Streptantibioticus cattleyicolor NRRL 8057 = DSM 46488: one gene and its partner. The protein of the gene in region 2 interacts with the protein of the main gene of each other region in a pairwise test. Links are inferred from orthologs where the notes say so. Each region holds a gene or a part of one and is shown on either strand. Other genes may lie near its edges.

Evidence for each region. The genes of interacting proteins can lie anywhere in the genome.
Region 1: the proteins of thrS (region 2) and rplA interact in binary tests that used the Escherichia coli proteins (3 or more experiments, as listed by UniProt). The link is inferred for Streptantibioticus cattleyicolor NRRL 8057 = DSM 46488 from one-to-one orthologs.

The regions. Positions count from the first base shown.
Region 1 is NC_017586.1:3,772,936-3,778,643, reverse strand. What follows is about bases 1,179-4,164. They hold rplA (50S ribosomal protein L1), read right to left. Parts: upstream 3,040-4,164; coding sequence 2,317-3,039; downstream 1,179-2,316. Other genes in these bases: nusG (transcription termination/antitermination protein NusG), read right to left, coding at 3,728-4,164; rplK (50S ribosomal protein L11), read right to left, coding at 3,116-3,550; SCATT_RS16825 (hypothetical protein), read right to left, coding at 1,282-2,202. In the rest of the region: rplL (50S ribosomal protein L7/L12), read right to left, coding at 1-334; rplJ (50S ribosomal protein L10), read right to left, coding at 428-988; more of nusG, read right to left, coding at 4,165-4,636; preprotein translocase subunit SecE, read right to left, coding at 4,716-5,021; SCATT_RS16795 (pyridoxal phosphate-dependent aminotransferase), read left to right, coding at 5,408-5,708. UniProt on the Escherichia coli protein: One of the primary rRNA binding proteins, it binds very close to the 3'-end of the 23S rRNA. Forms part of the L1 stalk. It is often not seen in high-resolution crystal structures, but can be seen in cryo_EM and 3D reconstruction models.
Region 2 is NC_017586.1:5,701,906-5,707,529, forward strand. Bases 1,257-4,158 are described here. They hold thrS (threonine--tRNA ligase), read left to right. Parts: upstream 1,257-1,667; coding sequence 1,668-3,650; downstream 3,651-4,158. Other genes in these bases: SCATT_RS25070 (hypothetical protein), read left to right, coding at 1,257-1,602; SCATT_RS25080 (HIT family protein), read left to right, coding at 3,705-4,158. Outside these bases: SCATT_RS25065 (DUF4365 domain-containing protein), read left to right, coding at 1-418; more of SCATT_RS25070, read left to right, coding at 418-1,256; more of SCATT_RS25080, read left to right, coding at 4,159-4,265; SCATT_RS25085 (hypothetical protein), read right to left, coding at 4,336-5,624. UniProt on the Escherichia coli protein: Catalyzes the attachment of threonine to tRNA(Thr) in a two-step reaction: L-threonine is first activated by ATP to form Thr-AMP and then transferred to the acceptor end of tRNA(Thr). The rate-limiting step is amino acid activation in the presence of tRNA.

The sequences.
Region 1 (5,708 bases), 1.9 Mb from region 2 along the record:
CCGCGGCCTCCTTGTTGACCTTCTCGAGCAGCGGCTTCGGCGCACCGTCGACCAGGTCCTTGGCCTCCTTCAGGCCCAGCGAGGTCAGCTCACGCACGACCTTGATGACCTGGATCTTCTTGTCACCGGCGGAGGTGAGGATGACGTCGAACTCGTCCTTCTCCTCGACCTCGGCGGCGGCCGGGGCACCCGGGGCACCGGCGGCGACGACGGCGGCCGGGGCGGCGGCGGTGACGTCGAACTTCTCCTCGAAGGCCTTCACGAACTCGGACAGCTCGATCAGGGTCATGCCCTCGAACTGCTCCAGCAGCTCTTCCTGGGTCAGCTTCGCCATGGTGGCGGTCCTTCCACTAATTCGGCAGGTGCCGGGGTTTTCGCTTGGTTGTGGCGGGCTTGCGCTGGCCCGCTGCGACCGAGAACCGGGTGATTACTCGGCGGACTCGGCCTCGGCGGGAGCCGGCGTACCGGCACCGCCCTGCTCGACCTTGACCCGAAGCGCCTCCGCGGTGCGGACGAACTTCGACGGCAGGGCCTGGAAGAGCGCGGCAGCCTGGGACTGCTTGGCCTTCATGGCACCCGCCAGCTTGGCGAGCAGCACCTCGCGGGACTCGAGGTCCGCGAGCTTGGTGATCTCTTCGGCGGACAGCGCCTTGCCCTCGAGGACACCGCCCTTGATGACCAGCGCGGGGTTGTCCTTGGCGAAGTCACGCAGGCCCTTCGCCGCCTCCACCGGGTCACCGGTGACGAAGGCGAGCGCCGTCGACCCGTTGAGCAGGTCGTCGAGCGAGCTGATCCCGGCCTCGTTGGCCGCGATCTTGGTCAGCGTGTTCTTCGCAACGCGGTACTGGGCGTTCTCACCGAGAGCACGGCGCAGATCCTTGAGCTGCGCCACGCTCAGGCCGGTGTACGCCGTGACCACTGCGGCGTTCGCGCTGCGGAACTTGTCCGTCAGCTCGGCAACCGCGGCAGCCTTGTCGGGCCTCGCCATGAGCCTCGGCCTCCTTCCGGGTGATTGCGGACCGCAAGGACGCGAAGGAGGAGGCTTGACACATACGAAACGCCCCGGCGCAGGCGCACGGGGCGTGGCTCGACCGGACACAATGCGTCCGGGAGCTTCTCCGATGTCACCTGCGCAGGTCGCCCGCGGTTAGCGGATCCTTCGGCCGCCGCGCCCACAAAACGGCACAGCGACGACCAGCGGTCTCTGGCTTCCCCGGAAGCGTACGGGACCCCCGGGCGACGAGGCAAATCGCCGCCCGGGGGACGGGTGGGGCGTAACCGTCAGGCCAGTCGGCTGGCGCCCGGGGCGCCGGTGTCACCGGGGTTCTCCGGCAGCTCGGAGGAGTCGACGGTGTCGGAGGCGGGCGGCGCCTGGGCATCGACGGCGACACCGTAGTCGGAGTAGTCGACCGTCGAGACCATGCGGCCACCCGCGGAGTCCAGCTCTTCCCTCTTCTTCACCGGCAGGTCGTGCGAGTCCACCCACAGGTCGATGGTCTCGCTGGTGACGCCGGCCTCGGCCAGGTTGTCCTTGAACAGCTTCAACTGCTTCGGATCGAGCCCGCGGGCCTGCTGACCGACGAGCTTGTCCGCGTCGACCACGCCCGCGTAATGGGTCGCGGTCACGCCGTACAACGACTCGGTGCCGACCTTCTTCACGTCGCCTCCGGCGATCAGCAGCTTCACCGACTGCACCGGGTTGTTGTTCTGGAGCAGCTGGCGCACCATCGCGCCCTGTGCGCTCACCTTGGCGAGCGTCGCGTAGTCGAACTTCAGCCAGTGCCGGCCACCGGTGTGCCGTGCGAACTCGCTCCCGTAGTGCGTGTACATCGCGTCGGGGGTGTAGCGGTAGCCGAGCATCCCCAGCTTGGCGAGCGGGCTGCCGGGCACCAGGTCGACCTCACCGGTCATCCCGTCGGACCAGTCGAACGCCCCCGTGCTGGAGATACCCGGGGAGCCGGCGCCCTGGCCGATCGTCCCCACGACCTTCACCGAATGGGCTCGGTCCATCCGGTCCGCGACCTTCATCAGCACGTCCATCGCGGAGGCCCCGATCGGTGCCGGGGTCGCCGTGGACGACTGCCCAGAGCCCGCGGCGGACTTGGTGCCGCCCCCGCACGCCGTCAGCGTCGCCAGCGCGGCCACCACGGCCACCGCACCGGCCGTGCGCCCCGCCACCCTGCCCCGTCCTGCCTGTGCCATCGTTCCCGCCCCTGTTCACTTTGAGAGGGCAGCAACGTAACGCACACCACGGACACCACGGCGAAAGGCCGGCCCCCGCGCGATGCGGGGACCGGCCTTCCGGGATGCCGGGCGTCAGACCGCGGCCGGGTCTTCCTCGACGAGGAGGTTCCGGGTGCGGTTGGGGTCGACCGGGATGCCGGGGCCCATCGTGGTGGTGATGGCGGCCTTCTTGATGTACCGGCCCTTGGCGGCGGACGGCTTCAGACGCAGGATCTCCTCCAGCGCCGCGGCGTAGTTCTCCACCAGCTGCTGCTCGCCGAAGGAGGCCTTGCCGATGATGAAGTGGAGGTTCGCGTGCTTGTCGACACGGAACTCGATCTTGCCGCCCTTGATGTCGGTCACGGCCTTGGCCACGTCCGGAGTGACGGTGCCGGTCTTCGGGTTCGGCATCAGACCACGCGGACCGAGCACGCGGCCGAGGCGGCCGACCTTGCCCATCAGGTCCGGGGTGGCGACGACGGCGTCGAAGTCCAGGCGGCCCTTGGCGACCTCGTCGATCAGTTCGTCGGAGCCGACGATGTCGGCGCCGGCGGCCTCCGCAGCCGCAGCACGGTCACCGGTCGCGAAGACCAGGACCCGGGCGGTCTTGCCGGTGCCGTGCGGAAGGTTGACGGTGCCACGCACCATCTGGTCGGCCTTGCGCGGGTCGACACCCAGACGCATGGCCACCTCGACGGTGGCGTCGAACTTGGCGGTGGAGGTCTCCTTGGCGAGACGGACGGCCTCGAGCGGGGCGTACTGACGCTCCCGGTCGACCTTGGCCTCCGCAGCCCGGAAGGACTTGCTGCGCTTCACTACTGCTCCTACGTGAGTCTGTGTGGAGTCGTGGTACGGGCCGGCGCGTGGCCCTCCCACCTCGAAAGGTCGGTCGTCAGCCCTCGACCGTGATGCCCATGGAACGGGCGGTGCCGGCGATGATCTTCTCGGCGGCGTCCAGGTCGTTGGCGTTCAGGTCGGGCATCTTGGTGGTGGCGATCTCCCGGACCTGGTCGCGGGTGATCTTGGCGACCTTCTTCGAGTGCGGCTCGCCGGAGCCCTTCTCGACGCCGGCGGCCTTGAGGATCAGCTTCGCGGCCGGCGGAGTCTTGGTCACGAAGGTGAAGGAACGGTCCTCGTAGACCGTGATCTCCACCGGCACGACCATGCCACGCTGCGACTCGGTCGCGGCGTTGTAGGCCTTGCAGAACTCCATGATGTTGACGCCGTGCTGACCCAGCGCCGGACCGACCGGCGGGGCCGGGTTGGCGGCACCGGCCTGGATCTGGAGCTTGATCAGCCCCGTGACCTTCTTCTTCTTGGGAGGCATGTGCTCTCTCCGGGTCCTGAGTCGAGAGTGTTCACACCCGCGGGCAGGCGGCACGCACCCGCCGGCAGGCATACCGCACAACGATAACGGGTACCGCCGCGCGGCCTGAAACCGAGCAGGTCAGACCGGCTGCGAGCGCCGGGCTGACCTGGACGGAAGCGGTGGGAAGAACCGTGGTCAGTTCTTCTGGATCTGGTCGAAGGAGAGCTCCACCGGGGTCTCCCGGCCGAAGATCTCCACCAGGCCCTTGACCTTCTTGGAGTCGGGGTTGATCTCGTTGATGGTCGCCTGGAGGGTGGCGAAGGGACCGTCGGTCACCGTCACCGAGTCGCCGACCTCGAAGTCCAGCACCTGGACCTCGACCTTCTTCTTCGGCGCGGCCTCGCCGCCCTCGGCGCCCGCCGCGGCCTGCTCCTCGACCTCCGGGGCGAGCATCTTGACGACCTCGTCCAGGGTGAGCGGGTACGGGTCGTAGGCGTTGCCGACGAAGCCGGTGACACCCGGGGTGTTGCGGACCACGCCCCACGACTCGTTGGTCAGGTCCATGCGGACGAGCACGTAGCCGGGGAGCTTGTTCTGCTTGACGGTGCGCCGGTCGCCGTTCTTGATCTGGACGACCTCCTCCTGCGGCACCTCGGCCTGGAAGATGTAGTCCTCGACGTTGAGCGAGACGGCGCGCTGCTCCAGGTTGGCCTTCACGCGGTTCTCGTAACCGGCGTAGGTGTGGATCACGTACCAGTCGCCGGGCAGGGTGCGCAGCTCCTCGCGGAACGCGGTCACCGGGTCGACGGCGGGGGCGGCCGGCTCCTCGGCCTCCTCGACGGCCTCGGTCTCGACGCCCTCGGTCTCGACGCCCTCGGTCTCGACGCCCTCGGTCCCGGCCTCGGCGTCCTCGGCCCCGGTCTCCTCGGCGGCCTCGTCCTCCGCGGCCTCCTCGGTGGTCTCCGCAGCCGCGGTCTCCTCGGCCGCCGCGGCGGTGTCGCGCTCGGTGTCGTCGCCCTGGGCCTCGACCGATTCTGCGCTCGCCGCAGCCTCGTCGGCCGCCGCGGCGGTCTCGTCGGCGTCGTACAGGTTCGGGTCAGACACGATGGCTGCTTCTTCCTGGCTTCAAGGGGTGGAACGATGCGCTCGGGCGACCGCGGTGGCGGGCGCCCTTGGCGGGGTCTCAGCCGAAGACGTACTTCAGCAGCGAGGAGAATCCCCAGTCGACCACGGTCACGATACCGATCATGACCGCGACGAAGACGATCACCACGGTGGTGTACGACATGAGGTCGTTGCGGGCGGGCCAGACGACCTTCCGCAGCTCCGCGATGATCTGCCGGTAGAAGAGTCCGATCCGGGCGAAGGGGCCCTTCTTGCCGCGCTTTCCGCCGCGCTTCTTCTTCGCCCTCGCGTCGAGCGCCTCGTCGGCCTCGTTCTCGGGTCGACCACTTTCAGGCGTCGCGGTGGAGCCCAAGGCTTCCGTCACTCGTCCTCACCTGAATCCGGGTCTCGGCCGTGCCGCGCCCGGTCGAGCCGCACGGCGGTGGTGCTTTCTTACGGCAGTTCACAACGTACGCGTGCACGCACCCGCGGTGATGATGCGTGTAGCAGGGCCGGAGGGACTTGAACCCCCAACCGCTGGTTTTGGAGACCAGTGCTCTACCACTTGAGCTACGACCCTTTGGTTTACCCCAACCTACCGCATCAGAACCGTCGCACAGGGCACGCAGCACTGATCCGCCGTCGAGGACCAACGAGGCATGAGTGTACGGGTTTCCCGGCCGGGCGTCGAACGACCTGGGCCACTCCGGCGTGGGACACCTGGACAAACCCCCGTGCCGGGGCCCCGCCGGGTCTGCGACGATGGCAGTCATGACCGCAGCTACTCCCCCCGTCCAGTCCCCTACCGAACGGCGGGTCTCGGCCCGCATCGGCTCGATCTCCGAATCCGCCACCCTCGCGGTGGACGCGAAGGCCAAGGCGCTCAAGGCGGCCGGCCGCCCGGTCATCGGCTTCGGGGCCGGTGAGCCCGACTTCCCCACCCCCGACTACATCGTCGAGGCGGCGGTGGCGGCCTGCCGCGACCCCAAGTACCACCGCTACACCCCGGCCGGCGGCCTCCCGGAGCTGAAGGAGGCCATCGCCGCCAAGACGCTGCGTGACTCCGGCTACC
Region 2 (5,624 bases):
GCCCTACCCCGACAACGGCATCGACTGGCACGTCAGCCACACCTCGCCCGGCCACCTGGTGGACGACGAAGTCACCATAAAGATCCAGCTCAAGGCGACCTACCAGGTGGCGCCGCACCCGCCGGGGCCGTTCTTCTCCTTCACCCTCGACAACGACCACCTGGTCAAGCTCGCCCGCCACCCGGTCTCGGTGCACAAGATCCTCGTGGTGATGCTCGTCCCACGCGGCCAGGAACGGTGGATCGGCGCCGGCCACGAGCGGATGGAACTGCGCCACTGCTGCTACTGGACCAACCTGGCCGGCCACCCGGTGACCGGCCGCCACAAGACCACCGTGCGCATCCCGACCGCCCGGATCTTCGACGACCGGGCACTGTGCGAGATCATGGCCCGGGTCGGGGCGGGAGGGAGACCCTGATGTGGCACGACCCGGAACACCCCTCGCCACCCGCCCCCGACCAGGTGGACCCCGAGGTGCTCACCGCCCTGCTGGTACGCCACGGCTGGCAGCGCCGCGGCGGCGTGCACGGCCGCTACACCCGCTGGACCCCGCCCGGCGCCGCACCACGCGGCGGCCCCGGCGCCGGCACCTCCCTGCTGGTCCCCGCCCCCGGCGGCTACGGCGACTACTGCGACCTGCTCGGCGAGGCGCTCACCGCGCTGGCCCGCTCCGGCGCCCCCTCCGCCCGCGACGTCCTGCTCGCCCTGGCCGTACCCGGCGACGAGATCCGCTGGCGGCGCGCGGCCGGCGGCACCGGCGCTGCGGTCCCCTGGGACGAGGCCGAACGGCTGCGCACCGCCGCCGCCGACACCCTGCTGGCCGCCGCCCGCGCCACCCGGAGCCGCGCCGGATACTTCGGCGAACGCCACCGCCGGTACGCCGACGCCTACCTGCGCCAGGTCCTCGTCGGGCCCAGCCCGAGCGGCCAGGCGCTCACCGCCTACGCCCCGGCACCGGACGGCCGCGCCGTCACCGTCACCCTGCTGCGGGCGCTGCGCGCGGTCCGGGACGCCGTCGACCACCAGCGCGCCACCGGCCGGCTCGACGCCTTCGACGCCGCCGTCGAACTCGGCGTCTGCCACGAACTGGTCACCGCGATCGCCCTGCTGGTGCACGGCAGCGAGGGCGCCGAGCTCCAGCTCGACTGGTCCCCGGTGGCCGGAGTCCCCGTCGGCCTCGCCGCCCGCCCCGCACCCGTCGGCTTCACCCCCGGCGACCTGCCCGCACTCCACCTGGCCGCCGCCCGCTACCTGGCCGCCGAACCCGCGCTGCCGGCCACCGTCACCGGCACCGTCACCCGGCTGCGCAGCGACCGCCCGGAGGACGGCGGCACCGTACGGCTGCGGGTGCTGGCCGGCGCCCCGGTCGCCCGGATCCGGGCCGGCCTCGACCGCCACGCCTACCGCGTCGCCGTCCACGCCCACCTCGTCGGCCTGCCGCTGCGGCTCACCGGCAGGCTGGAGAGCCGCGGCGGCTTCCGTACCCTCGCCGCGGTCACCGCGGTGGCCCCGGTGCCGGTGGACGCGGCGGAACGGGAACGGATGCTCAAGGCGCTCGACGACGGCGAGCCGGGCCAGGACGGTTACGGCCCGACGGGCTGACCCCGGTACGATCGCACCGGGGCAGCGTCGCGCTGCCGTCGCCCAGATCCAGTCAGGAGTAACCGGTGTCTCAGATCCGTGTGGTCATCAAACGCGATTCCGTTGAGCGGGAAGAGCGGGTGGTCACGACGGGTACGACGGCCGCGGACCTCTTCGGCGGCGAGCGCACCGTGGTCGCCGCCCGGGTGGCCGGCGAGCTGAAGGACCTGGCCCACAAGGTCGCCGAGGGCGACGAGATCGAGCCGGTCGAGATCGGCAGCGAGGACGGCCTCGCCATCCTGCGCCACTCCACCGCGCACGTGATGGCCCAGGCCGTGCAGGAGCTCCACCCCGAGGCCAAGCTGGGCATCGGTCCGCCCATCAAGGACGGCTTCTACTACGACTTCGACGTCGACAAGCCGTTCCACCCCGATGACATCAAGGCCATCGAGAAGAAGATGCAGGAGATCGTCAAGCGCGGCCAGCGCTTCTCCCGCCGCGCGGTCAGCGACGAGCAGGCCCGCGAGGAGCTGGCCGGCGAGCCCTACAAGCTGGAGCTGATCGGCCTCAAGGGCTCCGCCGCCGACGCCGCGGAGGGCGCCTCCGCCGAGGTCGGCGCCGGCGAGCTGACCATCTACGACAACCTGGACGCCAAGACCGGCGAGCTGTGCTGGAAGGACCTGTGCCGCGGTCCCCACCTGCCCACCACCCGGCTGATCCCGGCCTTCAAGCTGATGCGCTCGGCCGCCGCCTACTGGCGCGGCAGCGAGAAGAACCCGCAGCTCCAGCGGATCTACGGCACCGCCTGGCCCTCCAAGGACGAGCTCAAGGCCCACCTCGACTTCCTCGCCGAGGCCGAGAAGCGCGACCACCGCAAGCTCGGCAGCGATCTCGACCTGTTCTCCATCCCCGAGGAGATCGGCTCCGGCCTCGCCGTCTTCCACCCCAAGGGCGGCATCGTGCGCCGCGCCATGGAGGACTACTCGCGCCGCCGCCACGAGGAGGCGGGGTACGAGTTCGTCTACACCCCGCACGCCACCAAGGGGAAGCTGTTCGAGGTCTCGGGCCACCTGGACTGGTACGCCGACGGCATGTACCCGCCCATGCAGCTCGACGAGGGCATCGACTACTACCTCAAGCCGATGAACTGCCCCATGCACAACCTGATCTTCCGTGCCCGGGGCCGCTCCTACCGCGAACTCCCGCTGCGCCTCTTCGAGTTCGGCACCGTCTACCGCTACGAGAAGTCCGGCGTGGTGCACGGCCTCACCCGCGCCCGCGGCTTCACCCAGGACGACGCGCACATCTACTGCACCAAGGAGCAGATGGCCGACGAGCTCGACTCGCTGCTCACCTTCGTGCTGGGCCTGCTGCGCGACTACGGCCTGGAGGACTTCTACCTGGAGCTGTCCACCAAGGACCCGGAGAAGTACATCGGGACGGACGAGAACTGGGAGGAGGCCACCGCCACGCTGCGCAAGGCGGCCGAGAAGCAGGGCTTGGAGCTCGTGCTCGACCCCGGCGGCGCCGCGTTCTACGGCCCCAAGATCTCCGTCCAGGCCCGCGACGCCATCGGCCGCACCTGGCAGATGTCCACGATCCAGGTGGACTTCAACCTCCCCGAGCGCTTCGACCTGGAATACACCGCGGCCGACGGCTCCCGGCAGCGCCCGGTGATGATCCACCGCGCCCTCTTCGGCTCCATCGAGCGCTTCTTCGCGGTGCTGCTGGAGCACTACGCGGGCGCCTTCCCGGCGTGGCTCGCCCCGGTCCAGGCGGTCGGCATCCCGATCGGCGACGCCCACGTGCCGTACCTGGCCGAGTTCGCCGCCAAGGCGAAGGCCAAGGGGGTGCGCATGGAGGTGGACTCCTCGGCGGACCGCATGCAGAAGAAGATCCGCAACGCGCAGAAGTCCAAGGTCCCGTTCATGGTCATCGCCGGTGATGACGACATGGCGGCCGGCTCGGTGAGCTTCCGCTACCGGGACGGGTCGCAGAAGAACGGCATCCCGTGTGACCAGGCCATCTCCGAGATCGTTGATGTGGTGGAGCGCCGCGTCCAGGTGTGATCGCGGTCGTGAGGACGGTCAGGGGGCCCCGCTTCGGCGGGGCCCCCGGCGTTTATGCTGGCCCGCATGACGACTGAGCCGGAAGAGCAGATCGGAGTGGGGACGCCGGACGCGTTCCAGCGCCTGTGGACCCCGCACCGCATGGCGTACATCCAAGGCGAGAACAAGCCGACCGGCCCGGGCGCCGGGGACGGCTGCCCGTTCTGCGACATCCCGGCCAAGTCGGACGAGGACGGCCTCGTGCTCGCCCGAGGTGAGCACGTGTACGCGGTGCTCAATCTGTACCCCTACAACGGCGGACACTGCATGATCGTCCCCTTCCGTCACGTCGCCGACTACACGGAGTTGAACGACGTGGAGACGGTCGAGTTGGCCGAATACACCAAGCAGGCCATGACCGCGCTGCGGTCCGCGTCCGGGGCGCACGGGTTCAACATCGGCATGAACCAGGGCGCGGTGGCGGGCGCGGGGATCGCGGCCCATCTGCATCAGCACGTGGTGCCCCGGTGGGGCGGGGACACCAACTTCATGCCGGTCGTCGGTCACACCAAGGTGCTGCCGCAGTTGCTCGCCGACACCCGGGCGATGCTCGCCGCCCACTGGCCCAAGGGCTGACCGGGCCGGCACCGCTGAAACGCCGCGGCGGGCCCGGGGACGATCCCGGACCCGCCGCGTACGCCTGTCGTCACGCGTCGTAGGCGTCGGCCTTCTTCGGCGCGGCCTCCTGCACCCCGGTGCCCAGCGCCAGCGAGCGGGCGGCGAACCGTTCGGTGTCCACGCCGTTCTCCCGCAGCACCGACAGCGCCGCGGAGTGCACCACCCGCAGCACCGGGGTCACCGCGCGCAACGCGTCGTCGGCCATGAAGCGGTGCTTCCACGGCTTGCCGGCCCAGGTGTGCCGCAGCCCGAACGGCTCGGGCAGGGTGAGCTTGCCGCCGAGGTAGTCCAGCACCGGCGGGAACCAGGTCAGCGGGGCGCGCGCGGACAGCCGCACCACCTCGGCCGAGTCCACCAGCGGCAGCCGTACGGTGCGGGTCTCCCAGAACTTGACGCTCTTGGCGACCTTCTTCTCCTTAGGGCTCGGCTTGGACAGGAAGATCCCGTCCACCGGGCCGAGGGCGTGCCCGGAGACCTCGATGCGCAGCGTGTGGTGGAGCACGGTCACCGTGATCAGCAAGGTGATCACCAACTGGCCGTCCCAGAGCACGAACTGCACGCCCAGGTAGTGCCGGTTGCCGGCGCCGAACTGCTGCTCGTTGCAGATCCGCTGGATCTCGAAGTCCTTGACGGTGAACCCCTCCACCTCGGCACCGGTGGGGCGGGTGATGCCCTTGGCGTTCTCGCCGATCGGGGCGACGACCCAGTTCCGTATCGACGGCTTGGGGAAGCCGCCGGTGTGCAGCGGGCCGCGCTCCAGTTCGCGCAGGCGGTCCTGGATGGCGCGTATCACGTCCCAGCTGCGGAACGGGTGGATGTCCTGGCCCTCCTCGCGGGGCACCAGTTCCTCGGCGAGCTGCCAGACGCCCCAGCGGGAGCCCATGCCGAGTATGCCCTTGGGGCCGGCGTAGAAGACCACGTTGCTGTTCTGCTCGGCGGCCAGCGCCACCAGGGACTTGCGCAGTTGCTCGGCGCGGGCGTCGTCGGGGTGCTGCGGTACGGCTTCGGGGATCTTGGCGCCCACGCCGCCGCCGGAGAGCAGCCCCGACCAGCGGTCGCGCAGGTCGACGGCGGTGCGTTCGCAGATCCGCTTGGCCACGTACCAGCCGGCCACCGGTACCACCAGCATCAGCCGCAGGTAGAGCGCGCCGATGCCGGTGAGCGGCGGGCGCCACAGCAGCAGCACGCCCAGGCCCACCACGACGGCGAGGACCACCCCGCCCAGCATCCCGGCGCGGCCCTGGCGTTTGGCGAGGGTGCGCCGCAGCTGGAAGGCGCCCAGCCAGATCAGCACCCCGGGCAGGAAGAGGAGCCCGA